2 regions of the Shewanella sp. Arc9-LZ genome follow, and region 2 is predicted to be linked to the other one. Evidence: riboswitches for the same ligand, from Rfam matches in the RefSeq annotation. Region 2 holds a riboswitch; the other holds the start of a gene.
The links. A riboswitch is a leader RNA that binds a small molecule or an ion and turns the genes downstream of it on or off. The one in region 2 is predicted to bind lysine.
Positions count from the first base shown of each region.

Region 1: linked by a shared signal. The riboswitch ahead of GUY17_RS14670 (Na+/H+ antiporter NhaC family protein) and the one ahead of lysC (lysine-sensitive aspartokinase 3) in region 2 are both predicted to bind lysine.

Region 1 is NZ_CP048031.1:3,419,850-3,436,133, forward strand. Features, by position in the region: gene GUY17_RS14660 (acyl-CoA dehydrogenase C-terminal domain-containing protein) at 1-1,436, shown strand, start outside; gene GUY17_RS14665 (thymidine kinase) at 1,511-2,089, opposite strand; gene GUY17_RS14670 (Na+/H+ antiporter NhaC family protein) at 2,249-3,808, opposite strand; lysine riboswitch at 3,888-4,104, opposite strand; gene GUY17_RS14675 (electron transfer flavoprotein subunit alpha/FixB family protein) at 4,507-5,430, opposite strand; gene GUY17_RS14680 (electron transfer flavoprotein subunit beta/FixA family protein) at 5,432-6,181, opposite strand; gene GUY17_RS14685 (H-NS family nucleoid-associated regulatory protein) at 6,617-7,027, shown strand; gene rcsF (Rcs stress response system protein RcsF) at 7,190-7,585, shown strand; gene tsaA (tRNA (N6-threonylcarbamoyladenosine(37)-N6)-methyltransferase TrmO) at 7,738-8,487, shown strand; gene GUY17_RS14700 (DapH/DapD/GlmU-related protein) at 8,492-9,103, shown strand; gene GUY17_RS14705 (proline--tRNA ligase) at 9,421-11,136, shown strand; gene GUY17_RS14710 (sensor histidine kinase) at 11,203-12,567, opposite strand; gene GUY17_RS14715 (DUF3369 domain-containing protein) at 12,578-14,140, opposite strand; gene GUY17_RS14720 (patatin-like phospholipase family protein) at 14,486-15,619, shown strand; gene GUY17_RS14725 (copper resistance protein NlpE) at 15,895-16,284, shown strand, end outside.
Region 2 is NZ_CP048031.1:645,348-661,631, forward strand. Features, by position in the region: gene GUY17_RS02895 (class 1 fructose-bisphosphatase) at 1-439, opposite strand, end outside; gene GUY17_RS02900 (S9 family peptidase) at 612-2,909, shown strand; gene arcA (two-component system response regulator ArcA) at 2,999-3,715, opposite strand; gene GUY17_RS02910 (DUF3293 domain-containing protein) at 4,391-4,870, shown strand; lysine riboswitch at 5,111-5,285, shown strand; gene lysC (lysine-sensitive aspartokinase 3) at 5,420-6,799, shown strand; gene GUY17_RS02920 (succinylglutamate desuccinylase/aspartoacylase family protein) at 6,804-7,922, shown strand; gene GUY17_RS02925 (site-2 protease family protein) at 7,994-9,130, opposite strand; gene GUY17_RS02930 (DUF4144 domain-containing protein) at 9,350-9,712, opposite strand; gene GUY17_RS02935 (DUF342 domain-containing protein) at 9,756-11,423, opposite strand; gene GUY17_RS02940 (class I SAM-dependent methyltransferase) at 11,601-12,647, opposite strand; gene GUY17_RS02945 (alkaline phosphatase) at 12,754-14,028, opposite strand; gene gshB (glutathione synthase) at 14,130-15,083, opposite strand; gene rsmE (16S rRNA (uracil(1498)-N(3))-methyltransferase) at 15,122-15,862, opposite strand; gene GUY17_RS02960 (endonuclease) at 15,912-16,284, opposite strand, start outside.

The DNA of each region.
Region 1 (16,284 bases), 2.1 Mb from region 2:
CTAATATGGCGTTTGCCATGTATCCAGGCTTAACCCATGGGGCTTATTCAGCGATTCACGTTCACGGCAGCGATGCGCTAAAGCAAAAATATTTAGCCAAACTGGTCAGTGGTGAATGGACCGGCACCATGAACTTAACAGAGTCTCATGCGGGTACAGATTTAGCCTTACTGCGCACTAAAGCGGTTCCTGCTGGTGATGAACTGTTTGCTATTAGCGGTGAGAAAATTTTCATTTCGTCGGGCGATCACGACTTAGCCGACAACATCATTCATTTAGTATTAGCGCGTTTACCAGATGCACCGGACGGTGTTAAAGGTATTTCATTATTTGCTGTACCTAAGTTTTTAGTGAATGCCGATGGTAGCTTAGGCGAAGCTAACAAGCTTAGCGCAACAGGTCTTGAGCATAAAATGGGCATTCATGGTAACTCAACGTGTGTGATGCATTTTGACGGCGCAATAGGTGAGCTTGTTGGTGCTGCACATCAAGGTCTAAAAGCCATGTTTACCATGATGAACCAAGCACGTTTAGGTGTCGGTATTCAAGGTTTAGGCGTATCAGATATTGCTTATCAAAATGCTCTCGTTTATGCCAAAGAGCGTATTCAAGGCCGTGCATTAAGTGGTGTTAAGCAGCCAGAGCAAGCTGCAGACTCATTATTAGTCCACGGCGACGTGCGTCGTATGTTGTTATCACAAAAGTCGTTCAACGAAGGTACACGTGCGCTAATGGGTCAACAAGCGCTGTGGCTTGACCAAGTAGAACGTCATACCGATCCAGAAAAAGCCAAACAAGCTAATGCACTTGCTGCGTTATTTACACCGATTGTTAAAGGCTTTGTCACCGACCAAGGCTTTAAAGCTTGTGTCGATGCCCAGCAAGTCTATGGCGGCCATGGTTATATTAATGAATGGGGTATGGAGCAGTTTGTTCGTGATATCCGTATTGCAATGATTTACGAGGGCACAAATGGGGTACAAGCACTCGATTTAGTCGGCCGTAAATTACTTGCCGACAAAGGTGCAGCATTAACTTTGTGGTCAGGTATGGTGAAGGAATTAATTCAGCAAAACGCGGCTAATGACGCAATGAAACCTTATCTTGCAGGCTTAATGGATGCCGCAGGCGATCTTGAAAAAGCGACCGGTTTTATTGTGCAGTCAGCCAGTAAGAATCCTGATCTCATTGGTGCAGCGTCAATGGCCTATATGCAGTTGTTTGGAATTACCGCACTAGCATGGATGTGGACTCGCGTTGCAGCAACGTCATTAGCCGCATTAGAAGCGGGTACTGAAGAGACGGGTTTTTACCAAGCTAAACTTAAAACCGCACAATTCTTTATGAGCTATTGGGGCAGCCAAACCCGCAGCTTACGCAAACAAATTGAATCGAGTAGTGCAGATATTGTCGATTTCGCAGAAGCCGATTTTTAATAAATAGTGACACACAAAAAAGCCGCATCAATTAACTTGAAGCGGCTTTTTTATTCAGTTAAGTTGGGTTTGACTTAATCCCACAAAAACTCACGAAAATGCTTTCGACAAACCGACTCGTAACTTTCATTACCGCCAATGGCAACCTGCTCGCCTTCACGCATCGGTTTACCGTCATGATCAAGACGCACGACCATGTTAGCTTTACGGCCACAATGGCAGATAGTTTTAAGCTCAACCAATTTGTCAGCCCAGGCTAATAAATATTGGCTGCCTGGAAATAGTTCGCCTTGAAAATCATTGCGAAGACCGTAGCACAATACTGGAATATCCAGATTATCAACAACATGAGTAATCTGCCTAACTTGTTCTTTACTTAAAAACTGACTTTCATCAATCAATACGCAATGAATTTTTTGCTCATCATTCGACGTCGAAATTAACTCAATTAAATTATCAGTGCTACCGAACACCTGCGCTTCGGTTTCGATGCCGATACGTGATGACACTTTGCCGACACCATAACGATTGTCTATCGATGCCGTCATCACTAAAGTGTGCATACCGCGCTCACGATAATTATAAGAAGACTGCAGTAATGATGTTGATTTACCGGCATTCATCGCCGAATAATAAAAGTACAGTTGCGCCAAAATGAAGCGTCCTAATGTTTAGCTAGTGAATGTCGTTCATATTACCTTTTCCAACATCGTAATAACAAATAAAAATGCCGTATTCATAACGAATACGGCATTTTTATTACAGCTTAAATTGGACATTTACCTACATACAGTAGGGCTTAGTTCAAGAAATTACTTCTTAGCCCAAAAGTGTAATATCACAATGCTGATGACAAACAACACGCTACAGCAAACTAACCCTGCGATTAATGAGCCAGTAAAACCTAATACGGTGTAACCGACTAAACTGATGAAAGCGGCAATTAAGGCATACGGCAGTTGAGTAACCACGTGATCAATATGATGACAACTGGCACCGGTTGACGACAATATAGTGGTGTCAGAAATGGGCGAACAATGGTCGCCAAATACCGCGCCAGACAACACCGCAGCCAACATTGGTAACATCATGGTACTGTCACTTCCCATCGCCATGTCTGCGGCAATAGGCAACATAATGCCAAACGTGCCCCAACTTGTACCAGTCGAAAAAGCAGTAATACCCGCTAACAAGAATAACACTGCAGGTAACATCGCAAACGGAATATTGTCAGTGGCTAAACTTGCCATGTATTTACCGGTTTCAAGCTGACCAATCACACTCGAAATTGTCCATGCAAAAAGCAATATGTAAATGGCTGGCAACATAGAGCGCGCACCAACCGACATCCCTTTGAGTAACATAGACAAATCAACTTTTTGCTGAATCGCTAGAATGAGTGTTGCAATAAGACCAATTACAGAGCCAAAAAATAGTGACGAGCTAACATCGGTATTCTCAAATGCCCCGAGTACATTAAACGGTAAGTCTTTTGCTGCTAACACATCGGCGCCACTTGACACCATAAAATACACTGTCGCAAACACCAATACCGCGATAGGTAAAAATAAGCCCATCACTTTACCGGTATCGGCTTCAGGTAAATCTGTAACAGCGCCAGGGGGTTGGCCTTTTGACTCATCAAACAAGTTACCCCGCAGTGCGTTTAATTCATGCTGGCGCATTGGGCCAACATCTAAGCTAAACGTTGCAACACACAGTAATAATAATAACGAAAAAATGGCATAAAAGTTCATTGGGATCATTTGAATAAAGACGCTCAAATGACCAGAATCTGTAAATCCATGAGCCGTTAAAATACCGCCAATTAAGGCGATAATATATGCACCCCAGCTAGATACGGGAGAAATAACACACACCGGCGCAGCGGTGGAATCAAGAATATAAGCTAATTTTGCACGCGAAATATGGTAGCGATCTGTGATTGGACGTGAAATCGAGCCGACGACTAAACTATTAAAGTAATCATCAATAAACACTACGCAGCCTAAAAACATGGTCATTAACTTGGCATCACGTTTATTGCGAATACGCAATTTAGCCCAATCAGCAAAAGCACGAGCAGAACCACTGACAGTGATCAATGCTGTGATCATACCCAGCACAATCAAAAAGCCTAAAATGTACACATTCCAACTGTTCAGTCCGGCGTCTTTCCAAACTAACTGGCTGGCTGTATTTAAAATATATTCGCCACTGCCAACCAATGAGAAATCGGTTAGTAATAAGGCGCCGAAAACAATGCCAACCCCTAAAGATAGCAATACTTTACGAGTTAAAATAGCCAGAGTAATAGCCACAAGTGGTGGCAAAACAGAAAGTGCCGAATCGGCATAACTTATTATCATAATTTAATTATTTCTTCGTTGGATACGAATGGAGAAAAACTAGAAATAAGGCTAAACATACACAGGAAGTGTATGCGTTAACTTAACTAGTAGCACTCCACAGTAATATCCATTTAATATGAATATCATTCTTTTTATCAAGTCGATAAAAACACTATGACAGTGCAGTCCCTTTCGAGAACTGCCCCAACAAATGCGGCTGATAACCCCATTTATTTCGGCATTGCACCCTTTTATGTCGAATTATTGGCATCACCCAATTCAACATGACTTTTATGCAACGCACCTCTACTTTTGTTGTTTGTAGTTAAAGCTCATTACACATAACGCGAACATACAATCATAAATTACATATTCTGCGCCAGTAAAAAGCACTAAACAGCACGACAAATAACAACAACATCAATTTAAACCACAATTGCATAGCATTAGTTTAACGTTTTTAAATCAAATGCACACTAGTGTAATGGGCACAAAAACAGCAACCGCATCAAACCCTGGATATTTGAACTGAATTTTTAAAAATCAACACCTAAACCAGTACTAAATCCAAGAGAAATCCAAGAGTAGCCCAATAAAAAAGGTTTCTACCTTATGAGTAGAAACCTTTTAATCGTACAACAGAACGTTTAATAGCGCGTCAAAGTCGGCTGAACAACACGAGCTTAATCAACGCCTCCGTTTAGCGACTTAACATCTGATTAAACGAGGTTGTTCAATGCCGGTACCGCTTCAAATAAGTCGGCAACCAAACCATAATCCGCCACTTGAAAAATAGGGGCTTCAGGGTCTTTGTTAATGGCCACAATTACTTTTGAGTCTTTCATGCCAGCAAGATGTTGAATCGCGCCAGAAATACCCACTGCAATGTACAAGTTAGGGGCGACAATCTTACCCGTTTGGCCAACTTGCAAGTCGTTAGGTACAAAGCCCGCGTCTACAGCTGCACGTGATGCACCTACTGCTGCGCCTAACTTATCGGCTAGTTGTTCTAAAATGGCAAAGTTTTCACCGCTGCCCATACCACGGCCGCCAGACACAATAATGCCAGCATTACCGAGTTCAGGACGGGCTGATTCAGTGAGTGACTGAGAAACAAACTCAGTTTTTGAATCAATTGCTTGGCTTAAGTTGATGACTTCAGCACTGCCTGTTGATGCTACAACATCAAACGCACTTGAGCGCACAGTCATGACTTTCTTAGCATCTAAGCTTTGCACTGTTGCAAGCGCATTACCCGCATAAATAGGGCGTACAAAAGTGTCACTGCTTACAACTTCAATCACTTCAGAAATCTGGGCAACGTCTAATAATGCTGCTACGCGAGGCAATGTATCTTTGCCTATACTGGTTGCTGCAGCCAGAATATGTTCATAGTCTCCGGCAATATCAACAACCAATTTTGATACATTTTCAGCTAGTTGAGCACCATATTGAGCAGCATCAGCCACTAACACTTTACTCACGCCCGCTAAACTTTGTGCTGCACTTACCGCAGCAGAACAATCAGCACCAGCAACCAGTACATGAATATCACCACCAATGGCTGCTGCAGCGCTAACTACTTTCGCCGTGTCAGTTTTCAGGCTGACATTATCGTGTTCTGCTAATACTAAAATGGTCATATTAGATCACCTTCGCTTCATTTTTTAACTTATCAACTAACTCTTCAACAGAAGACACCATGATGCCCGCTTTACGCTCAACAGGAGGTGTGACGCTAAGTACTGTTTGATGTGCTCTTAAGCTCACACCAAGATCAGCCACAGCCATAATCTCTAATGGTTTGCGTTTAGCTTTCATAATATTAGGTAATGAAGCATAACGAGGTTCGTTCAAACGTAAGTCTACCGTCACAATCGCAGGCAAAGGCATTTTCAGCGTTTGTAGTCCGCCATCGATTTCACGAGTGACCGTAATCATGTCACCATCAATTTTGACTTCTGATGCAAATGTCGCTTGTGGCATATCAGTTAATGCTGCGAGCATTTGACCCGTTTGGTTATTGTCGCCGTCAATTGACTGCTTACCAAAAATAACGAGTTGTGCTTGCTCTTTTTCTTGCACTGCCTTTAACAGCTTAGCAATCGAAAGAGGCACTAACTCTTCATCGGTCTCAATATGAATCGCTCGGTCGGCACCCAGTGCCATTGCGGTTCTTAATTGTTCTTGCACCGCTTTAGGGCCAACACTTACCACTACAACTTCAGTGGCAATGCCAGCTTCTTTGAGGCGAACAGCTTCTTCTACCGCTATTTCGCAAAATGGGTTTAACGCCATTTTAAGGTTGGTCGTATCAACATTTGTGTTATCAGCTTTTACCCTGACTTTCACATTGGCATCAACTACGCGTTTAACAGGCACCAATACTTTCATAGGTTTTCCTTCCTACACCTTCAATGTATATGGACAACACACTGGCGTTCGCCAATGCAAGATGGGTTAACTTTACGTCCTGTTAACGTTAACGTCAATCAAAGTCAAACGACTGTTTACATATTTTTTGTTATTGTGGTGGCAATCAAACTAAACAAGTAGTGGATCATTAATTACTTAATGGGAATGCTTAATTAAAATTAATTGCATAATTAGATGATTTTATTTGATTCAATGCCAAATAGTTTCTATTATTACAGCTATATTCAGTATTGATTAAGCTGTATTAGTAATAATCAGAGAATTAATCTGACTTATATTAATAATAACGACCCAAATAAACAATATGAAGTACTGAAACTTACACGGAACGTTGATACTTTTTATCTCTTATAACTTTTATTTTATAAATAAATCATTAGGAAACTATACAACATGAGTGACTTTTTAGACATATTAACCCACGGCCGTCGTTTTAAAGCTGCAGTAAAAGAATTGTCTCTTGATGATTTACGTGAAACAGCGGCGAAATTAGAAAAAATCATTACCGAACGTCAAGAAGAAGAGAAATTAGAACTTGAAGCTAATGCAGAGCGTAACGCTCGTATTGCTGAAATTCTTGCTCAAATTGAAAACAGTGGTTTATCAATTGAAGATTTAGGTGATGTGACCTCTTCTGTTAAAACAGCTAAACCTAAACGTGCACCGCGCCCACCAAAATATCAAATCACTGTTGATGGTGAATTAATTCAATGGACTGGCCAAGGTCGTATGCCTACCGTATTCAAACAACAAGTTGATAGCGGCAAAAATATGAGCGAATTCTTAATTCCTGGTATGGAATAATTATTCTGATTAAGGGTTAACCACACCGTTATCCTTTAAAATAAAAAAAGAGCTTACTTCGGTAAGCTCTTTTTTTATAGCATTTGAGCGCTTTATCATCGCCATGAGAAAAGGTAAACTAACCATCGTTGATCCATTCCCCATTAATAGAAGGCTACGGCTATGACTTTTCCTCTTAAATATGCATTTATTGCCTCAGGTATAGCACTATTATTGAGCGCTTGTGCGAGTGATTATACGTTCAAAAGTAATTTAGACAGTAAAGCGATCAATGATTATTTTAAAGTCGGTGATGTACAGTTATATGAAGGAAACGATCAACCTAAAGGAACATTTGAAACTTTAGGTTTAGTGGAAGGCGAAGCCTGCCAAGAAAGCAAACAAGATGCACCACCGCAAATGGCCGTAGCACGAAGCAATGCCAGAAGAGCTGCTGCAGATATGGGTGCAAATGGTTTTGTGGTTAAAAGCTGTTTTATGATTACTGAAGCAGACAATAGTTGTTTTAGCCGTGCACTTTGTGTCGGTCAAGCCATTAAAACTCCTACAGAAAAATAACAACTCAATATATTATATTGGCTGCCCATAAATGATGAGTGCTCATATAACACTCATCAACATTTTTTATATTTGATTTATAACTCCCTTTGTTTGCTTAATTCAGGTATCGCATGACACAAAGCAACGATCGACACAGTCAAACAGATCTAATGAATCATAAATCTAGCGTTCCGTTTAGCAGCCAATTAAATGCTGTTGCAATATGCAGAACACCTTACAAACAAAAGTTTGGTATTCCTCGTCAGCCAGGTTTAGTCAATGCGGTAGGTTATATAGAGTTTGAACCCGCGTTTAATCATATTGATGCAGTAAGAGGAATAGAGCAATATTCACACTTATGGTTATTATTCTGTTTCCATGAAAATCTGGCTCAAGGTTGGAAAACCACCGTTCGCCCTCCTCGTTTAGGCGGCAATGAAAAACTGGGCGTTTTTGCTACACGCTCCACATTTCGTCCAAATGGTATTGGCCAATCAGTGGTAAAACTCCATGGAGTTATCCAACGTAAAGGAAAAGTGTGCTTAGTAATATCTGGAATGGATTTATTAGACGGCACGCCAATTGTCGATATTAAACCTTATATTCCTTTTTCTGATGCTATTTTAGACGCCAAAGGCGGCATAGCCCAAGAAGCCCCAATCCTCATCCCACTGACTTATACATCGTTAGCGACAGAGCAAATAGATCACTACAGCCAACAAGAGCAGTACCAAGATTTAGCCGCGCTTATTGAAGGGGTATTGTCACAAGATCCTCGTCCTGCATACAAAAAAGCCAAAAACGATCCCAAACTTTATCAAGTGGCTTTATACGACTTAGATATCTTTTGGCATATCACAGCTCAAGGTATTGAAGTGTTAGAACTCAAACCGACAAAAGTTGAACTGCTGAAGGATTAAATCAATGGCAGACATAGATTACCAAGCTCAACATAAAAAACGCTTATCATGGATGCCATGGCTGTATTTTTCACTTAAACCAAAACATTTAACATGGGCAAAACCTTGGCAAGATGACATTCAACAACGGCTATGTCAGCTTGAAACCATTCATGTAGGTGAACAATGTTTTATTGCCCCACAAGCTCAGATTTTTGCCGAACCTGGTAGGGACATTATCATTGGCGATCAATGTATGATTGCCGCTGATGTGTTTATGCATGGCCCAATTGCCCTAGGCAATGAAGTGGCCATTAACCATGGCTGCAGCTTAGATGGGGGCCGTAACGGTATCAAAATTGGCAGCCAAACACGTATTGCTAACAACGTCACGATTTATGCTTTTAACCATGGTATGTCACCCAGCGCACCCATTTATAAACAACCCGCGACATCAAAAGGTGTAGTGATAGGCCAGGATGTATGGATTGGCGCTCAGGCAGGCATTGTTGACGGTGTCACCATTGGGGATTGTGCGGTGATTGGCATGGGCTGCATTGTTACAAAAGATGTACCCGATTTTGCCATTGTTGCTGGAAATCCTGCCCGAGTTATTGGCGACCGACGCGATAAATAACCTCAGATACGTTGAATAGATAGGGTTATTCAATAAAGACAAATTAGTGGCAACTCATCGATATCAAACTTGCCATTGTTGTTGCTATCTAAGCACATTGACGCGACTATTGTGTTCTTATAACAAGTCAATACAACACTGGATAGAGGGATAGAAAGCTATTTAATATGCATTTATTATCCCGATGTGAAGTTTAATTACGGTCACTTGCGGTTAAAGTATAACAAAGGCTACTTTTGAGTCGAATTAGCAGGTGACATCATTGTTGCAGGTGCTAAAATGATGCTAATTCATAGCAACTATTTTGGACATTGGGAATGCGAGTTAGCAAGTACCTGCTTTCAACACAAAAAGAAACCCCTGCTAATGCAGAGGTGATTAGTCATCAGTTAATGTTACGTGCCGGTATGATCCGTCGTAATGCTTCAGGTCTCTACACTTGGCTTCCATCAGGTTTACGTGTTTTACGTAAAGTTGAAGCCATTGTTCGTGAAGAAATGAATAAAACAGGCGCTATCGAAATATTAATGCCGTTAGTTCAGCCTGCTGATTTATGGGTTGAAACGGGCCGTTGGGACAAGTTTGGTCCTGAATTATTACGTTTCCAAGACCGTAATAATCGTGACTTCGTATTGGGGCCAACCCATGAAGAAGTGATCACCGATTTAGTCCGTAAAGAATTAAGTTCTTACAAGCAACTGCCGTTAACACTTTACCAAGTACAAACTAAGTTCCGTGATGAAGTTCGTCCCCGCTTTGGTGTGATGCGCGCGCGTGAATTCTTGATGAAAGATGCCTATTCTTTCCATTTAGATCAAGAAACCATGGATAACACTTACCACGCTATGCATACCGCATACAGCAATATTCTGACTCGTATGGGATTATCATTCCGTCCTGTACTGGCTGATACTGGTTCTATCGGTGGTAGCATGTCGCATGAATTCCATGTACTGGCTAACAGTGGTGAAGACTTAATCGCTTATTCAACGGGTAGCGATTATGCCGCTAACATTGAAAAAGCCGAATCACCAATGCCAACCGACACTCTTGCCACGCCGACTGAAGCAATGACGTTAGTGGATACGCCTAACGCCAAAACGATTGCTGAGTTAGTTGAGCAATTTGGTTTAGTCATCACTAAAACGGTTAAAACCTTAATCGTAAAAGGTGCTACTGACGAAGCGCCATTAGTTGCCTTAGTTATCCGTGGCGATCACGAACTTAACGAAATTAAAGCCGACAAACTTGAATTAGTCGCATCTCCATTTGAATTTGCTTCAGAAGCAGAAATTCGTGCAGCAGTGGGTGCAGGTCCTGGTTCTATAGGACCTGTTGGCTTAACGATGCCAATTATTGTTGATCATAGTGTGACTGTGATGAGCGATTTTGCCGCGGGTGCCAACACTGAAGCTAAGCATTATTTTGGTATTAACTGGGAGCGCGATTTGCCTCTAGCGACTGCTGCGGATATCCGTAATGTGGTCGAAGGTGAACCAACGCCTGATGGCTTAGGTACGTATGCCATGGCTCGTGGTATTGAAGTCGGCCATATCTTCCAGTTGGGAACAAGTTATTCTAAATCAATGAATGCCACCGTGTTAGACGAAAACGGTAAAGCCCAAGTGTTATTGATGGGTTGTTACGGCGTAGGTGTGAGTCGTATTGTGGCTGCTGCTATTGAGCAAAACAACGATGACCGTGGCATTACCTGGCCTGAAGCGATTGCACCGTTTACTGTAGGCATTTTGCCAATGAATATGCATAAGTCACATCGTGTAGCTGACATTGCCGAAAAACTTTACCAAGACCTGGCTGATGCTGGTGTTGAAGTATTGATGGATGATCGTAAAGAGCGTCCTGGGGTTATGTTTGCCGACATGGAACTCATTGGCTTACCGCATGTTGTGGTGATTGGCGATCGCAATATTGATGCGGGTGTATTTGAATATAAAAACCGTCGTACGGGTGAGAAACAAGATATTCCATTCGATGAGATTGTGGCGTTTTTAACAAATGCAGCTAAAGGCTAGTTATTAACAATATAACCTGTTAAAAACGCACTTTAGGGTGCGTTTTTTTATCGCTGCAAAACACTTTTATGTAATATTTTTGATATAAATATCGATTTCAAGGCCTTGATTCAACTCTGAAATAATCTCAAGCCTACCGCCTAATTTTTGCGTTACTAGATTATACACAATAGACATGCCTAACCCTGTGCCACCAATATTGCGTGCGGTAGTAAAAAAAGGTTCAAATATTCTCCGCTTTACTTCAGGGCTCAAACCTTTGCCATTATCTTTGTAAAACATCTTTATTTCATCACCACAATAATTAGCGCCTAATATAATTCGCTTTTGTCCTACATAATCGGCAGGAAATGCATGCCGAAAGCAATTGGACACCAGATTAGTAAAGATTTGTGCAATAGCACCAGGATAAGATTCAACAACCAAGTCGGGTTCTAATTGAATATCAAGTTCGATACCTTGCTTACGGGTTAATGGCCTAAGAGGGGAAGATATTTGTTCCAAATATTCAGTTAAATTAACCTGCTCTTTTTCTAAAATAAGCTGGTCAGCGGCGGTGCGTTTAAAGTTATGAACTAACTCAGCGGCACGCGATAAATTGCGTTCAATTAAATGTAATCCGTCAGTAAGTGTATGGATAAACTCTTCAAAGTCTTGTTGTTCTAATTCACCCGCAGCGAACAAAGTTTTGAGTTTAGTTAACTCATCGATGCAGTGGCTTGTTGATGTCACTGAAATACCTAATGGAGTATTAACTTCATGTGCAACACCAGCAACAAGATTACCTAAGGCGGCAAGCTTTTCGCTCTCTATTAAACTGGTTTGCGTTACTTGTAGATTATTAATCGCATTTTTTAACTCTGCGGTTCGCTTTTCAACTTCTGCTTCTAAGGCTAAATTATTCAATTCAAGTTCATTTTGGTAAGCCTTGACCTTTTTAGCGTTAACAGCTCTACCATACAAATCAGCCAAAGAGCTCACAAATGATTGCTCATCACGGCTCCAATGCCGAACGCCTCCCTTATGCTCACAACAGATAATGCCGATCATTTTACCAGCATGCCTTATTGGGCTGTCTAACATGGCTGTGATTGCATTGGGACGTAAATAAATCTCTTTAAATTCACAGGTTGCTGGATCTGTCATAGCATCACTGGCAGCAATCGTTCTTTCTGTATCGAGAGCGCGAAAATACCCCGGAAACGCTAAGCGAGTTAGCGTGATATTATTTTGTTTAGTTTGATTATCAACTAATAAAAAACAACCGATTGATTGATTATCTTCTGTTAACAACCATATACTTGCCCTGTCGATATCGAGTCCGCGACAAACTGAATCGATAATCAATTTTGAAGCCGAATCTAAGTCTCCAGTATCAATTAATTCAGACCGGCTGACAGCCAGTAATACTTGATCTAAATTCTGATTCATAATAGATAACTTAATGTGTGCTTTGCGCAGGTTCATCTGGCATTTGTTGCTGGATCTCTACAAACTTATCAAGCAAGGTTAAACTGGCATCACACATCAAAGGATCAAATTGCTTACCTGACTGCTCAATTAAATAATCTCTTACTTTTTCAGCGGACCAGGCGTCTTTATAACTGCGTTTTGACAACAGTGCATCAATTACATCCACGATAGCCATAATGCGACCTTCAATCGGTATCGCATCAGCAACTAACCCACGAGGATAACCATTACCGTCCCATCGTTCATGATGTGTATAGGCAATACGAGCGCCCATTTTGGCTATGATACGATTTGATGCCGCAAGTAAGGTGTAGCCCTTTTCTGCATGGGTTTTCATGATTTCCCACTCACTATCGGTCAACTTACCGGGTTTATGTAAAATACTTTCAGGAATACCAATTTTACCCACATCATGTAAAGGGGCGGCATAGCGCATGGTTTCAACAAAATCATCGCTCATACCAATATGGTTAGCCAGCATTTCACTCATCACTGCCACACGCCTAACATGAGCACCGGTTTCTTTACTGCGCTGTTCAATCGCATCACCAATAATTAGGATCAGTTCACGTTGCGTTTGTTGGACATTTTCTTTGCTTGAAAGGTTTTCAAAGGTCAAACTAACATTGGCAGCAAATAATTCAAGGATCCTGACCTGCAAAGGCGTTAATGCGGTGTCGTGTTGGAGGTATAAAATACTGGTAACATCGTGGCCAAACTTATAAAAGCCTACATAAATATTATCGTGAACTATCGACTTCTCTAAACTAATGGCTTCAATAATATACTCTTTCACTTCACCCGGTAGTGATTCGACATTTTCTATTTCACGGTAACTCACCATATCCCCAGTCGCGGCTAATAGGTTCATATGAGTATCTTGGTAGAGATCTTCACGAAAACTGGTTAAATAAAGCGCTGAGCTATTCAAATTAAGTAATTGCAATGTTTGTTCAAGAACAGCACTGCCAAAATGATGCAGTGTATTGCTTAGTAGCACAGAAGAAGAAGCTTGGATGACTTTCTCCATCCCACGTTGACTTAGTTCAATTGTTTTAATATCTCGATACGAGCGCAAGGAAGCATAAACACACGATTTAAGTTTGGTAGCGGTTAATTCTGTTTTTGCTTTGTAGTCATTAATATCAAACTCTCTGATCACCCTTTCCTCAGGAGCGCTGCCCGGCTGACCAGTGCGAAGAATAATCCTTGTACTGTGATTATTTAACTCACCTCGAATACGTTCAACTAAATCCAGCCCCGCGTGATCGTTTTCCATCACAACATCGATAAATGCGAGCGCGATATCAGGCTCATCGCGTAGTAAAATGAATCCATCTTCAGCGCTAAAACTTGAATAAAAAGCGAGTTTCCTACCTTCCAACTCAAAATGACTTAATGCAAATTTAGTCACATCATGTATGCCTGGTTCATCATCAATGATGGCAATTTTCCAGGGAGAAAGTTGCTTTGCTTTATGTGCTGCATCGTTATCAACCGATACTTCTGATGTTGTCTTAAACAGAGCCACATGCCATCCTTAAATTGGTATAATCAATTGAGTATTCGTTAACAAAATCAACATCAACATCAACAATCTATGATGAACTATTTACATTAGTTTTATCATGAAGACTAAATAACCATACGAGTAAAAGATTACTTTAGATCTTATTATCAATCTCGATATGGTGTTGCAAATGAGTGATCGTAATCATGTTCAACTTTTCATCTCAAAGTATTAACCTCGATAATAGATATAGTGAAGATAAAGGATAGACAATAAATAGCATAGTCGACTTATTGGTAACTGGTGTAGAACACAAAAAGAATTCATACTAGAATCAAACAAACTTAACCGATTAAAGGACCGATATTGCCAGTATCAACAGCATTAGTACTTGGAGGTGGTGGGGCAAGGGCTGCTTATCAAATTGGCGTATTAAAAGCGTTAGTGCAGTTTTACCCACGCAACCATAATGTTCCATTTGATATTATTTGTGGTACATCTGCAGGAGCCATTAATGCAATATCGATAGCGACCCACGCATCTTGTTTCCATTTGGCCATAAAAAAACTGGACTGGGTGTGGCGTCATTTTGAAACCCATAAAGTCTATCGCACTTCGATCCCTCAAGTGTTGAGACATTTGGGACGAATGGCAATTAAAGGTCTACAAGATGACAAAGTCAATACTGATGCTGGCAGCCTACTGGATAATCAACCATTACGAGAGTTGCTGAATAACCTTATCGATTTTAAAAGAATTGATCGTAATATTGGTAATGATGCACTCAAAGCTATCAGTATCGACTCATCATGCTACAACAATTCACGTTCATATACTTTCTATCAAGGTAACGAACACATTGATGATTGGCAACGTGCTAGACGAGTTGGTATTCGCAGTTTATTAAATACTGAGCACTTACTTGCAAGCTCAGCAATTCCAATGGTATTCCCATCAATTAAACTTAATCAAGCCTATTATGGTGATGGGTCCGTCCATCAATTATCGCCACTATCAAGCCCTATCCACCTAGGTGCTAGTAAAATATTTGTGATTAATTTAGACAGTCCACACAAACACTTTCCCATCGAGTTTGAATATCACCCTAAAACAGCAACAATCGCCGGACATTTATTAGATACCATTTTCTCGGACACATTGAACAGCGACTTAGAGCGTCTGCAACGGGTCAACAGCACCTTATCAATGATATCCCCACAAGACCGTGAAACCTTGAACTTGCGTCATATTGATACTTTAGTGATAAAACCTAGTCAAGATTTAAGCCGAATTGCAGAACGGTTCTATGATGATATGCCTTTTGCAATCAGAACTTTATTGAAATTATTTGGTATTAACAGACAGTCTGACTCGAGTATTGTGTCGTATTTATTATTCGAAAAAAGCTATACCACCACCTTGATTGATTTAGGTTATCAAGATGCAATGGATAGAATTGATGAAATAAAACAATTTTTCGATATACAGACTAAAGTTTAACCGTTAATACTCAAAATCTATGATATACCTATATATTAACATCAAGAATTAACATCGGGATTAATTGATGATAAAAGCGCGAGTGCGCTTTGGTTATCTATATTAAAGTCATCCTCGTCATACTGGTTTAGCTTGAGTCAAATAGACATGTTTTACATAGTCACGTTTATAAAAGTGAATATTATTTTAAATTGTTGATCATTCACTTGAGACACATAAAACCAGAACTGCCGAGCGTCACATTCGTAACAATTTTGTATCTAAAAGGATTTTAGATGAAAAATTTATGGTTAGTGATTATATTAACAATCGTCGGCTGCGGCCAACAAGACACCTCGACTATAGATACAACTTCAAGTAGTCAAAACACTTTGCAATGGCAAGGTGTGTATCATGGTGTATTCCCATGCCCGAGTTGCGATGGAATGGATACCACTCTTGAACTAACCCAACCGAACCAATATACCATCCACACTATTCGTCTAGGCACTGATCCCAATCCTTATCGTGGCAGCGGAACATTTAAGTGGGATAAAAGTGGTAACATTATCATTTTAGATCGTGGACATATTTATCAAGTCTATTCCGATCACTTATATTTGTTAGATGTAAAATTTAGGCGAATTACAGGCCCAGACGCAGAGCGATATAGAGTCGATAAAATC
Region 2 (16,284 bases):
CCGCAGCAACTTGTTTGCGGCCAGCTTGTAAAAAGCTTTGTTCGTTTAACTCTCCGGTAGGTGCTGGTAATACCGAAAAAATAGTGCCCACTAATGAGTTGATATCGATATTTGATGAGCCATCGAGTGGATCAAAACACACTAAGTATTCACCTTTAGCGTTCACCTCAACCACATAATCTTCTTCTTCAGACGCTAAACCACGTACATTGCCATCGGTTTTAAGGGCATCTTTAAGCATGTCATTGGTGATCACATCCAGTTTTTTCTGGGTTTCGCCTTGAATGTTTTCTTGCTCTGTTGCACCCAAAACACCCGCTAATGCACCGTGACGAACCGCACCACTAATGGCTTTTGAGGTGTCAGCTAAGGTTAATAGTAGTTGTGTTAAAGACGCGTTTACGGCTTGTGCGCTAAGGGTTTGTGCCAAAGTCTGCATGATTTTTCCTATGAGATTTTGCGAGGTTAAGGTCGATGTTGTTAATTCTTATCAGTTATGTGCAAATCATACCCCACAATGGCGCTAATTTCAGCGATTGTTATCTGGGGTTTTGGTTTTACTGTAAATTGAGGCAAAATGTGGGCGGATTGAATTGCCCCAAGGATTAATAATGACAATAACATGGAAGCATCATGCTTTAGCGGCAGTGTCTGCCGTGCCACTCCTTTTTACTAGCCCGGTTTTTTCAGCAACCGCTAAAGGCAGCATCATGAACTCATCAACCACCGCAACACTGACTGCGATCAACGGTAGCACTACACCACTGACCATCGAACGTATTCATGCGTCACCAGCCTTAGCGGGTTCTAGCCCCCGCGGGTTGGCCTTATCGCCTAACGGAAAACGTGTAACTTATTTATCAAGCCGTGCTGATAATCAACATTTGTATGATTTATGGCAAATGGATATCGCGACTGGTAAGCGCAGTGTACTGATTAATGCTGATCAATTAGAGGCAGGAGAACTGTCTGATGAAGAAAAAGCTCGACGAGAGCGTCAACGTATTTACGGCCAAGGGATCATGGAGTATTTCTGGTCTGAAGACAGCCAACATATTTTAATCCCTGCAGCGGGTAAGTTGTATTTATATGACGTTGCCAGTAATAAAGTGGCTGAGCTTGCAACCGGTGACGGTTTTGCAACCGATGCGCGTTTGTCTCCGAAAGGTCACTTTGTATCGTTTGTACGCGATCAAAACTTATTTGTATTGTCATTGGATAACCAAAAAGTAACAGCACTCACCACAGACGGTAAAGGGCCGATTAAAAATGCTATGGCAGAGTTTGTCGCCCAAGAAGAAATGGACCGTATGACAGGTTATTGGTGGGCGCCCGATGAGTCTGCTATCGCCTTTACTCGTATTGATGAAACGGGTGTGGAGTTAGTGACTCGTAATGAAATTTACGCCGAGGGGATTAAATTAACCGAGCAGCGTTACCCTTATGCAGGCAAAGCCAATGTAGAGATCGCACTGGGTGTCGTGACCTTAAAAGATCGCACTATTAGCTGGATTGATTTGGGCAAACAAAAAGACATGTATTTACCTCGCGTAGATTGGCTACCCGACAGCCAGCATGTGTCGTTCCAATGGCAAAGCCGCGATCAACAAACGTTGGATTTACGCATTGCTGCAATCTCTCAGCCGACACAAGTTACAACGGTGATTGAAGAGCGCAGCAAAGCATGGGTAAATTTAAACAATGATTTACACTTCCTAAAGCAACAAGCGGCCTTTATTTGGGGCTCTGAGCGTGATGGATTTAATCATCTGTATTTATTTGACTTACAGGGCAAACAACTTAAGCAATTAACCCAAGGTGATTGGGCGGTTGATGCGCTTGAGTATGTCGATGAAGCAACGGGTTGGGTATATTTTAGCGGTCGTAAAGACAGTGTTGTTGAACGTCATTTGTATCGGGTTAATCTTAATAAAGGCATGGACTCCATTGAGCGAATTAGCCAAGCATCGGGTATGCATGAGGCTGTATTTGCGGATAAAAAGCCCGTTTATTTAGATTACTTTAGTAGTTTACAGCAGCCGCCGCAGATAAGTTTACACAATGATTCTGGCAAGCAGTTAGCTTGGGTTGAGCAAAATAACATTGATAAAAATCATCCGCTTTATGATTATGCTGGTTTATGGCAAATGCCTGATTTTGGTCAATTAACAGCTGAAGATGGTCAAGCATTACAATACAGACTGTTTAAACCGGTGCCTTTTGATGCCGCTAAACAGTATCCGGTTGTGGTGCGCGTATATGGTGGACCGCATGCTCAGTTAGTAGTCAACAGCTGGAGCGAGGCAGATTATTTTACTCAATATTTACTGCAGCAAGGCTATGCGGTATTTCAATTAGATAATCGTGGCTCAGCGCATCGAGGCACGCAATTTGAACATGTCATTTATCAAAACATGGGTGATGCCGAAGTAAACGATCAAAAAGTTGGCGTTGATTACTTACGTAGCTTGCCGTTTATTGATGGTGACAATGTTGCTATTTATGGTCACAGTTATGGTGGTTATATGGCGTTGATGAGTCAGTTTAAGGCGCCGGGTTATTTTAAAGCGGCAATATCGGGTGCGCCAGTAACGGATTGGCGTTTGTACGACACTCATTATACTGAGCGTTATATGGGGAACCCGCAAACCAATAAAAAAGGTTACGACGCCAGCAGCATTTTACCTTATGTCAAAAATTATCAATCGGGCTTATTGATGTATCACGGTATGGCTGATGATAACGTTCTGTTTGAAAACAGCACTAGAGTATATAAAGCGTTGCAAGATGAGGGTAAGTTATTCCAAATGATGGATTACCCAGGGTCTAAGCATTCAATGCGTGGCGAGAAAGTGCGTAATCATTTATATAAATCATTAGCGGCATTTTTAGATCAACAGCTGAAGTAATCACTATTGTGTTAAAGGATTAACGAAAAAGCAGATATAAAAAAACCAGGTGATTCACCTGGTTTTTTATTGCGGTTAACCTTAAAAGATTACGCTTCTAGGTCACCACAAAAACGATAGCCTTCACCGTGAATTGTCGCGATGATTTCTGGCGTATCAGGCAAGCTTTCAAAGTGCTTACGGATGCGACGTATTGTCACATCAACGGTGCGGTCATGAGGCTTTAATTCACGGCCAGTCATTTTTAACAACAAGTCAGCACGTGTTAAAATCTTACCTGGGTTTTCAACAAAGTGAAGCATCGCACGGAACTCGCTACGTGGTAGCTTATAAGCTTCACCTTGTGGGTTCACCAAAGAACGGCTATTGATTTCTAAGCTCCAACCGTTAAAACGGTAATACTCAACAGAACCTTTTTCTTCAGTTTCTGCGGCAGCATTATTAACGCGAGTTAATAGGTTACGAGCACGGATCGTTAATTCGCGAGGGTTGAATGGTTTAGTGATGTAATCATCTGCACCAATTTCAAGACCTAGAATCTTATCAACTTCGTTATCACGGCCAGTCAAGAAAATAAGACCGATGTTATTAATTTCACGTAGCTCACGAGCTAATAATAAGCCGTTTTTGCCTGGTAAATTAATATCCATAACAACAAGATTAATCTTATTGTCTTGCATGGCTTTATGCATTTCTGCGCCGTCGTTAGCTTCAGTGACAACATAACCTTCAGCTTCAAAAATACTGCGTAATGTATTACGAGTTACAGCTTCATCTTCAACAATTAAAATGTGCGGATTTTGCATGATATTTACCTGATTTTATAAAATTCGATTCTAGCCACTGTTTGCGAACTGTGTGCTAATAGATTGCAATAGCGCTTTAGCTAATGCGCTAAGATTCCGATATTTTTTGGTGTTTATCTATGTCTACCCTGAATTAAACACTCTCTATAAACTCTATTATGTAACACTTAATACTGGTTACTGAGTCTGCTTACGTCGATTAATTACCACTACGCCAAGGCACGCGTTTGCACTTATTCATGATGGTGTAAAATTTGTTGCACTTAAGCTTACTTACTATGAATGCCATTTAGAAAGATAGTTCCTTCTATTGCAAACTTATTTAATCGTATTAATGTTTTATCAAATGTAGAACAAATTTAGTACGACTGTAAACTTTACATCAAAAAATCGTCACACTCACAACAACATTTGCTGAGTTTTTGAGGTGTATGTAGCTAACTTTGCTACAGTGATTTAATAGTGCGTAATGGTTATTGTACTCGTTTTAGGCATTTGTTAACAAATTAAATGTTAAAAAATTAATATAACACTCGAGTATATGAAAGATTAACCTTGCTAAGATGATAATAATTAATGATTTTCTAATATAGTACTGCTGATTTAGATCGTAAACCTTTTAGAAATCAAACCTATCTGCTAGACTAATTCTGGCTTAATTGACGAAAATTTATTATGGAAAATGTTATAGATACATTGTGGAATGAGTATCAAAGTACTCATTTTTTGTTTACTCAACGCCTTTCTCATGATTTCCCATTTGCTATTGTTACTGCCCATAACCCCCGTGGTTCAAGACTCTCTCCTAGTCAAAATCGCTTACTCGATCGTCAGCTTCAATTTAAAATTCAACAATATAATCGTCCCTATCGTGCGTTAATCGGTGCAGCACCTGATTTGTCGCATATGGAAAAGAGCTGGGCTATTTTTATTGATAAAGAACAAGCTGTTGAGCTTGGTCGAGAATTTAATCAACATGCAATTTACTACGTTAATCAAGGTTTGCTATCTTTGATTGCATGCCTTGATAGCATCAAACCTGAAGTTGATATGGGAATTTTTAATCACCGATTAAGGATGGTGAGTGAGTTGCCAGAGATAGGTTCGTATAACTGGGTAAATAATGACGTAATTAAAACTGCACAGCTGCGATAAAATAATTAATACATTATTTTGAGACAATGCTTACTAGATTGTCTCGGTAATTTGCGGTTAAGTATGTTTTTTGGATATTTATGGGCATTTTTTCGTAATAGAGAACAATCATTGCTCTGAAGTCGCAGCCGCATAATATTTCACTACAGCGATATTTTTTATCAAAACAGTGTATTTTTACTGTGTTTGCTGATTGACTTGATAGGGTATTTTTTGCTATTTTCAACTCCCTCCTTCGGGAGGAACAGAAGAGGAGCGTTAACTAGGTAGTAAGTGAGAGGATGCCAATCCGATGACCACTTATGATGGAGATTAGCGCCGAGGTATCAGTTTGTTTGGCAAACATTGATATCGGTCGATTAGGCTGAATCCTAACGATTGTCACCTATTTTTTTGGTGGAGAGCTTCTGGTGATGATTGCTGTTTCCCTTCTATAAGGGTGCGTTATCTTAGCACCAGGCTCTTCGAACGTAGTGTGTTCGGAGCGTATATCATGTTAGTAAATCACATCTTATTTTTGAGTCTTTCGCAAACAGCGGAGGCATCAGTATGAGCTTTGTTCAGTCTGAAATAGATACCCCAGAATTAGTCGTTGCCAAATTTGGCGGCACGTCAGTTGCTGATTACGCCTCTATGAGCCGTTGTGCAGATATTGTGTTGGCTAATCAAGCTACTCGTCTTGTGGTAGTAAGCGCCTCCAGCGGAGTGACCAATTTATTAGTTGAGTTAACCCAAGCTAATGTTAATGACGAGCGTCGCTTGATATTGCTTAAGCAAATTGCTCAAATTCAATATGCGATATTAGATGAACTCGGTCGTCCGCAAGACGTGGCAGCCAGTATTGATAAAATACTCAGCCGGATGTCAGTACTCAGTGAATCGTTAGAGCTGAATCGCAGCAAAGCGGTTATGGACGAGTTACTGTCGACGGGAGAGCAATGTTCATCGATTTTATTTTCTGCGGTTATTCGGGAAAAGGGCACTGCTTCAAATCATTTTGATGTGCGCCAAGTATTACGTACCGACAGTCACTTTGGTCGCGCAGAGCCACAAATTGAAGCTATTTCAATGTTAGCAGGTGACTTTTTACAGCCATTACTTGCGCGTTACGTTATCGTTACCCAAGGCTTTATTGGTGCGGATGAAGAGGGACGAACAACAACATTAGGCCGTGGTGGTAGTGACTATTCGGCGGCATTACTTGCCGAAGCGCTTCGTGCTACAGCGGTTGAGATTTGGACCGATGTGGCCGGTATTTATACCACTGACCCACGCCTTGCCCCCAATGCCCGCCCGATTGCTGAAATTAGCTTTAATGAAGCGGCTGAGATGGCGACCTTTGGCGCTAAAGTATTGCATCCCGCCACCATCTTACCGGCAGTAAGACAAAAAATTCAGGTGTTTGTAGGTTCAAGTAAAGCGCCTGAAATGGGCGGAACTTGGATCCGTCATCAAGTTGAAGATACCCCAGTGTTTAGAGCGGTGGCGTTGCGCCGCGATCAAACTTTACTTAACTTGCATAGCTTGCAAATGTTACATGCTCAGGGATTTTTGGCTGAAACGTTCGCGACCTTAGCGCGACACAAAATATCCGTCGATTTAATCACTACCTCAGAGGTTAACGTATCGTTAACCCTAGATAAAACCGGTTCAGATTCAAGTGGCCAGGGCTTACTCAGTGAGTCGTTATTACAAGAGTTATCGCAACATTGTCGTGTAAGAGTCGAGGAAGATTTAGCGTTAATCGCCATCATCGGTAATCGCATTGCATCAACGGCTGGCATTTGTAGTAGGGTGTTTAAAGTGCTTGAAAACCATAATGTTCGGATGATTTGCCAAGGCGCAAGCCCACATAATTTATGTGTGTTGGTTGCAGAGTCGGAAGCGGCGCAAGTGGTTAATGCCTTGCACCAAAACCTGTTTGAGTAATCATATGACTAAAGCAATACAATCGTCAGTTCAAGTTGGAGAACTGGCGACAGGACACGCATTGACCGTTCCAGTATATTCATTCATTGGTCGCGAGAGTGTTGCGCCTAGCGTGTATATTCAGGCCAATGTTCATGGTGCTGAAGTGCAAGGTAATGCGGTGATTTATCAACTGATGACCTTATTGGAAGGTTACCAGGTTTTAGGTGATATTACGCTTGCCCCCTTAGCCAATCCTTTAGGGATTAATCAAAAGAGTGGTGAGTTTACTCTAGGGCGTTTTGATCCCATTACAGGGGTTAATTGGAACCGCGAGTACTTTGATCATCAAGTCGATATTCAAACTTGGTATGCCGAGCACCAACGTTTAACCAATAGTGAGCTGTTTTGCGCCTATCGTTCAATGTTGGTAGAAACTTGCCTGGCGCGCCTAACTCATTCTTTTGGGATTTCAACAGGTCATCGGTTAGCAGTAAATTTACAGGCTATGGCACATCAAGCAGACATAGTGCTTGATTTGCATACCGGCCCTAAGTCGTGCAAACACTTGTACTGCCCTGAGTATGATATTGATGCGGCGAGATTTTTCTCGATCCCGTATACCTTGTTTATCCCCAATAGTTTCGGTGGCGCGATGGATGAAGCTACCTTTTGTCCTTGGTGGCAGTTAACCGAGTATGCAGCCAGTCAAGGCCGTGAATTTTCGGTACCTGTGTCAGCATTTACCTTAGAGCTTGCAAGCCAAGAACGGATTGATTTAGCTGACGCGTTAGAGGATGCCAAAGGCATACTGGCTTATTTAAGTCACCGTGGCGTGATTGCTGAAAAAGTTTATCCAGCCAGTATGGAAAGGTTTGGGTGTTACTTGAAGGATTATAAGAAGTTTCATGCACCTAAAGCTGGCTTAATTGAATATTGTGCCAGTGTCGGTGAACCATTAACCGCAGGCAAATCTTTAGCGAACATTTTACGCATAGATTTGTATGGTACTGAACAGGCTTACCAAGCCATTAGTTTACCCATGGATTGTGTGCCTATTTTGCATTTTGCTTCTGCGTCGGTACTCCAAGGCACAGAGTTGTATAAGGTGATGACTAATGTGTTTCCATTACAGCCTAGTTGATTAACTGCTTTGGCTAAGTAAAACAAAAACGCCTGCAATTGCAGGCGTTTTTGTCGATGCGTAAATTGCAATTAACTGCCTAAAATCTGTAGCGGAATCGCTAACATTTCGTTACCAGAAGCAGCAAAATACCAAATAATGCCCACTAAACTTGCTACCGTGAGTAAATACCATACGGTAGAGAAAATTTGCCCGTAACGATCTAACGGCAATAAATGACTTTGATGGCGACCGCGCCATTCAAATACAATTTCTACACTGCCGATCAGTAACAAAAAGCCCAGCAAGGCGAGCCCTAAGCTATAGCTAATGAACACACCGATAGCGGCACCAGCAATACAAGCCACTAGACCGACAACACTATTCATTGAAAAGCTGATGCTTTTTAAAATATGACCGCCATCGAGAGGTAAAATGGGCAGTAAATTAAACAAATTTAGCAGCGCATTGAATGTTGCTAATCCGGCAAAGAATATGTTGCCTGTTAGCCAATAAAGTCCAAGTGAGATAATCGATAAAATGAGTCCAAAAGTCGGGCCCATAATCGAAATATACACATCTTGCCAGCGGGTGTTGATACGTTCATCACTTAGCGCTAAGCCGCCCACAAAAGGGATTAAATAGATCCCTTTGGTTTTCATGCCGAAATGTTTCATCGCTCGAATATGGCCATATTCATGAAACACTAAGCAGCCGATGAGGGCTAAGGCAAATTCAAATGAAAATAACCATGAATAGGCCGCAACACTGGCTCCCGCAAAAAGGACTTTAACCACCTTGGCACTTTTTAGTAGCTTAAAACCTAATGATGCCAGTCCAACAACACTGAGCTTTTGGTTTTTTACTGCTGCAATTTCAGGTGTTTGACGCTCAATATCTTCAACGGTTCGTTGACCTTGGGTTATGGATTCATCATCTATTAATAAACAATAATCCAGTTGAAACGGTTGCCAGTTAACATCGATTTCTAATCGTACCGGTAGTGAACCAATATTGGGTTTAACGGGTTCGTCGTGGTTGATATTTGTTTCAGTCGGTACCGACGTTTGAGTGGTCAGTTCAAATGAATGAATATGAAAGGCTTGGTCGCTAGCGCTTGCAGACTTTTGTGATACCAGTTGATTGTCCCAATAAAGTTGCTGCCAGCCCGCAATCGAGCCTTCTAGTCGCAGACGTTTACCTAGACATTCAATATTTAGTAATTCCATTAAGGATTCTCAGGGTTTATGGACAGTGAGCATAGAGGCATTTTGCCAGAGCTGTGTGTGTTGCTCAATGGGTTTTACCATTATATTCGTTAATCATTAGCTTAGATTTATGATTGAGTGATTAAGGTAAGTAACATGAGTCTGTTGTTGGTAAATTGAAGGTTAGTAATGCTAAAAAGGAGGTGTTATGTGCTGTTAATCTTCAGTCTGAATACGTTGTTAATACAGATGTTCTAATTCAGCCACGGTCGCAATACCTTGCTCTATGGTGGTAAAGACAATTTTTGCACTGCAGCAATGTCCTTGAAACTGACCATACTGGCGTACCAGTGGCAGTAACTGTAACACGCTCATATCCTGGCTTAGCTTAACCAGTACAGGCAGTTCAGCCACGCTGGGATCCTGTGGCGGATGTTTCTGGATGCTATACACATGGCCGGCATTGTCGATGAGTTTATCTTCAGCGTGGACGGTAAATTGGTTGGCGCAAATAAAGCCCAACCAATCTTGATAGTTAACCAGATACATTAGCTCATCATCTTGATCAAACTGCAGTATGGCCGGCCAATGTATCTGTTGCATAGTTATCTGTTTGTCCACTTTTTATTGTCTTACCAACTGATTGTTATCGATTACTGTAATCGAATGATACTTCTTGATTGACGTTTTTTACAATACACGGCCCATGTTCACGTTGGCTGCGATTGAATGCCGCACCTATATGAATTTCGACGTTGGTGAAAATGTGTTTTTCAGCTTTGATGACGTAATTATTATAGTAGCCTTCAACTTCGTTAAGATGTTGAGTGTATTCTAGTTCTTCTTTCATACGTTCTGCTGCCATTTGATTTTTTTGCTCGAGCATCATTTTGACTTGCTCAATCATGCCGGCATCGCTTTGCCATTCCGTTTTGGGCGGTAATTTACGTAATCTTGCTTCTATTTCTAAGCCCGCAACAACCATGCCTTTAATACTGTCATCTAACTCTTTAAGTTCTTGCTTTAATTCACCATGATGCATGGCACAAAACAATTCCGTTTTAGTGCCGGCGGTAGCACCAAATGCAATGGCTCTAATGCCTTTTGCTGCAGTAGCAATGCCGCCGATTAAGTCACCTCGTCTTGCTTGGGCATCACTGACGGTAATAGTGTCACCTGAGGTTGAGTGACTGTGAAGTAACTGCTTGGTGACTAGAATATTGCCTAGGGCCTCTAAATGGGAATACTGCACAAACTGGGCACAAATTTGTCCGGTAGCTTTTATTTTAGTGCTGAGATCGTGCTCTTTAATTAAACGGCCAATAACACCTTTACTGACAATGACATCACCTTGAGCTTCAATAGACGCGGACTCAACAAAGCCCATTACCGTTACGTCACCGCTAGCTTTTACTTCCATACCTTCGTGCACATCGCCAGTGATTAAAACACTGCCTTTAAAATTAACGTGGCCATAGCGAACGTCTACATCTTTAATTTGCAGCATATCGTCAACTTGCATACCGCTGCGATTTTCAACTGGCTGACCAGACACTGTGGCGATGAGTTTATGTTGATCTTTAGGGTGTAAGCTGGTGCCTGTGCCAGGTTCCATTGGTTTATCTTTACCAGGAATTTGTTGCAGTATATCGCCGTGAACATTAAAACCAGGGGTGCCGATGGTTGAAGGGTTTTTAACCATCAGTAAATCATTGGGCTTAACGGTAATTAGTGCGCCTAAATTACGCATGTCGACCGAGCCGTCTTCGCGTTCTTGTGGTTGTAATAAGCGCTCACGAGCTAAGGCGACTTTTCGGGTTAATATCGCATTGTCGCCGTTAACGGCTGCTTTACCGCAAGCTATGACGCCTTCACAGGTTTCTCCTGGTGGCAATATCGACAAACGCTGCATTAATGCCATGATTTTAGGTTTACTCAATCCCATTTTAATTTTTTGAGTTTTAAGGGTATTAAGTACATCTGGCAGGGTAATATCTTTGCCGCCCCAAGCTGAAGTGATTTTCATACTGGCTTGCATTTTATCGTCACTGACACTGATATTAACGATACCGTCTTTACGTTCGGCAATGGCAAAAAAGAGTTCGTGAGTTCCGGAGTTTTGACCGCATAGAGCATTAACTTCCGCTACCGCTTTAGCAATTGCAGGGGCAATAGGAAACAGCATAGCAAAAGCCGCCTGTGTGAGTAAGGCGTTAATATCCTCTGCTGACACTGGGCCGTGAGTATTGGGAATTATACGTAATTCCACTTTATTTTTATCAGCACTTAGTGCGACGATTGAGGGCTCTAACATAACATCCTTTGTTTTTATTTTTATATCAGGTCATAACAGGCAAATAGAATACCAACGAAATGAATTACAAAATGTGCGTTATTTTGCCTTTAAGCCAATTTAGCTGATATTAATCTGCATTTCCAGCAGTAAGCTTGCTTTGTCGCTTATAAGTGAAGCGGTTTGAGGTGCGGAGTATTATTGGTATGAGTGTTGATGGAAATACAATTTATACTTATTGTTTTCCGCTACCACATTCACTTTGCCAAAATGCGTCGCTATCGTCTCTGAATAAGGTAAATGGCGATTAGCGACAATCTGCCATACACCTTGTGATGTCAGCCTAATAGCACTTTGTTGGACAAATTGTGTGGCAATATCAGTCGTGCTGGTTAACCCATCATGAAACGGCGGGTTGGAGATAATACCATCGAACTTGCCTGAGATTTGATTAAACCCATCTGAAGGATAGACCTTTGCCTGCATACTATTGGCTGCTAGGGTTAATTCACATGAGAGTAACGCCATTGCATTGATATCAATGCACTCAATGGTTAACTCTGGATTGGCTTTTAGCAATGCAGCTGTAATGACCCCTGCACCACAACCAAAATCGAGTACTCTGCCGCGTAAGTTATCCGGTAAATGTGACAGCAGTAATTCGGTACCCTGATCGAGACGTTTCTCGCTGAAAACACCGACAGTATTACAAATTTGCAGTGTTCCCTGTGGGGTTTCTAGTGAATATTGGCTTACCCAATCGCTTATGGATAGCGTTGGTGCTGCTTGGGTTAAATAACTGACATACACTAGACAATGGCGGGCATTATCTTGCTTGATTGGGGTTGAGTAATAATCAGGTGTGAGTTTATCAATTGATTTAACTCCACCTTTATTTTCACCCACAATCATCAATTGGCCATCGATATTTAAATGTTGTGCAGCCAGTTGCAGTAAATAACCCATTAACGGTTTAGCTTTTGGAAAGTAAATAATGACGCTATCAAATTTTGCATCAGCTAATGACTCAGGCAGTTGATGGCCAAAATAGCATTGTAATTTTTCATTAGCGCAAGAGGATAATGTGAGGTGATGATTAAAGTCTAGCGCTAGGGCGGTGACATTATCGGCAAACTCAAGACATTGATGTGCAAAGGTATCAGCTTCATAATTGAGCACTAACACATTGTGTTGCTGAAAGTATTTGCTGTTTCTAATTAACGCTTGAGAAGGATTTGTTAACACGTCGGTTGCTCATAATGCTAGTGATAAGATAAACACGCTGATATTAACACAACCCCCACTTCGATAACGGGGATTGTGTTAGACATAGTCGTCAGTCAGTCAGTGATTAAGGTGTTTGCACCGATTGCGGTAGTAAGCTAAACATCTTAATCGCAATATCAATATTGTCTTGATGACCGCTAAATAATCTCGCACCTGGGCCTTCTGCAAAGACTTGAACATCCATCGCGGTATGACCGCCACTTGTCCAACCGGTATTCGATTTAATATCAATGAGTTTACGCAGTGCGATTGATAATGGCTCATTACCTTGCATGCGTGCGCTTTGTAATTGACTGTATTGCGCTTCATTTGGTGTAAAACCAAGTAGCGTCGCCGTTAAAGGTTGCCAGTTATCTTCGGCAATGGCACGGGTAGCAATGACATCAGGGCTGGCTTGAACCTTATGCAGTACTTCAGGGTGCCATTCGTATTTGTCATGTGCACCAACTGATAATCCACCGGTATTATGATCTGCTGTCACAACCATAAGGGTGTCTTTACTTTGGCGAACAAATTGTTCAACCACTTCGATAGCGGATGCAAATTCATCCATTTCACCCATCGCGGTAGCAATATCGTTACTGTGACCTGCCCAGTCAATTAAGCTGCCTTCTACCAATAACACAAAACCTTGTTCATTTTGTGATAGTAAATCTAATGCCTTTTGGGTCATATGGCTGAGTTTATGCGCTTGTTTATCATTAATCACCCAAGGCAATTGTACATCAGCAAACAGCCCCAATACTTTTGGCGTAGTCACTGATTCTAGCTCAGAGAATTCAGTGATGTGTTGGTAGCCTTTCGCGCTAAACTGCTCAAGTAATGTTGGGGTGAAATATTGCTGGCCACCACCAAGAATCACATCAGCATCAGACGCTAAATAAGCTTCTGCAATGTCTATGTAATTACTACGGCTTTCGTTATGAGCCAAAAATGCTGCCGGTGTAGCATGGTTTACTTGGGAGGTAACCGCTACGCCAGTAGATAAGCCTAATGCTTTGGCTTTTTCCATTAAGGTTGTGAGTGGGCGTTTTTCGGTATCAACGGCAATGGCACCATTATAACTTTTAACTCCAGTTGATAATGCAGTGGCAGATGCGGCAGAGTCGGTGACATAACCACTGATAGAAGCTGGGTAAGTGCTTGCCATACCAACGAGTAAGCGATCAAAAACCGTTTGTTCAATCTCTTCCGTTTCAGGATTATCTTTATAGTAACGATAAGCTGTGGTGTAAGCCGGTCCCATACCATCACCAATCATAATGATAATATTTTTGGGTCTTGATGGACCGACGGTTGGCACATTATTGCTTGCTGTATTAGCGACTACAGGTGACATAACGACTTCATCAGCCATTGCACCCGTTACGATCAAGCTAGATACCAATAATAATCTACCGATTATCCGTTGGTAGGTAGATAAAAAATGCATGATTAATCCTATTTTTGCTGACTAATACGGGCTTCGATGGCATCCATAAGCATGCCGGTAATATTAACGTCGAACGCTGCTTCAATTTCTTTAATGCAGGTTGGACTAGTCACATTTATTTCAGTTAACTTATCGCCAATAACGTCTAAGCCGACAAAAATAAGGCCACGCTTTTTCAATTCTGGACCAATAGCACGAGCAATTTTCCAATCACTTTCCGATAATGGTTGGGCTACACCACTACCGCCAGCAGCTAAGTTGCCACGGGTTTCACCTTTCATCGGGATACGGGCTAATGCATAAGGTACCGGTTCACCGTCCACCACTAAAATACGCTTATCACCTTGAGTGATTTCTGGAATAAAGGCTTGCGCCATCGCGTATTGTTGACCATAACTGGTTAATGTTTCGATAATCACGCCAACGTTAGGGTCATCTTTTTTCACTCTAAAAATAGACGTACCGCCCATACCATCTAGCGGTTTTAAAATGATGTCTTGTTTTAGCTGGTGGAATGCTCTGATGCGTTTAGCATCGCGGGTGACAATAGTGTCTGGGGTAAATTCAGAAAACCATGCCGTAAACAGTTTTTCATTGGCATCACGTAAGCTTTGTGGCTTGTTAACAATCAATACGCCTTCTTCTTCCGCACGTTCGAGCATATAAGTCGCGTAGATGAATTCGGTATCAAATGGTGGATCTTTACGCATTAAGATCACATCAAGTTCGGCTAAGGGAGTATCAACTGACTCGCCTAAGGTAAACCATTGATCAGCATCTTGCTTAACCGACAATTCACGCATCGTGGCCATGGCTTTGCCGTTGACCATCGCAAGGTCATGCATTTCCATATAAAACAATTGGTAGCCGCGTGCTTGTGCGTCCAATAACATCGCAAAGCTCGAATCTTTTTTGATGTTTATGTCGCTAATCGGGTCCATAACAATACCGAGCTTAATCATGTGTGTATCCTTTAATCATGTGCAGGGAAGATATCGGTTTACCCAATATCGCCAAATTTAACTTGTAATGCGGTAATGGCAGTTAATGACGCTGTTTCAGTTCTAAGTACCCTTGGCCCCAATAAAATGTCGGTAAAATGTTGGGTTTCGGTCATGGCAATTTCTTCGTCAGATAAACCGCCTTCTGGGCCAATTAATAATCTTACTTTGTGGTGTTGACCGGATAACTGCAAACCATTAATACCGTGTGAGGCTCTCGGGTGCAAATTCAGTCTTAAGGCTTCTGTGGATTCTTCACACCATTGTGCCAATGTCATTGCAGGACGAACAACCGGAACAATACTGCGGCCAGATTGTTCACAGGCACTGATAACAATTTTTTGCCATTGTTGCAGTTTTTTGTCTAAGCGCTCACCACTCAGTTTGACACCACAACGATCAGAAAATAACGGAGTAATGGTTGTTACACCCAACTCTACTGACTTCTGAACCGTAAACTCCATCCGGTCTCCGCGTGAAATCACCTGGCCTAAATGTAAGTCTAACGGCGATTCACTGTTGTTAGCCTCACAACTTAAGACCGTGACAGCAATCGATTTCTTACTGGTTTCAATAATTTCAGTTAAGTAATCATTGCCGTCACCGTTAAACAAGCTGATGCGATCACCCATTCCCATGCGCAATACTCGGCCAATGTGGGCGACACCATCCTCATCTAATTGAAGAGTTTGCCCTTGTTGTAAATTGTCTAGGGGCTGAAAAATGCGTGGGACTCTCATCAGTGTTGACCTTATTTAACCAATTGTTCAAGGGAAGCTTGATCGTCAATTAACGAACTAAGCCGTTATTTTGGCATTGTTTGAATACAAAATCATTATGATTACCTTGGTTAGCAGCGATTAAGGTATCACGCTTGCACTCAGTTGCCGTCACTGGCTGCATTTTGTCCCATGCATTAAACAGTTTTTGTTGGCTACTGCTAATCTGTAGACCATAGGTTTGTTGCATATAGAGGTAAGTGCGAGCGATAGGACCTCTTGCTCGTTCAGGCGGTTGTGCTTTGCGGCCTTTAAAGTCGACAATCATTTCACATTGTCCGTATTGATTCGCTTTTCCACCCCAATCACTAAACCTAAAGTTGCTGCGATCGCCATTGACCTCACCAACAGCAGGAACGAGATTATGTAAATCTGCTTCCATT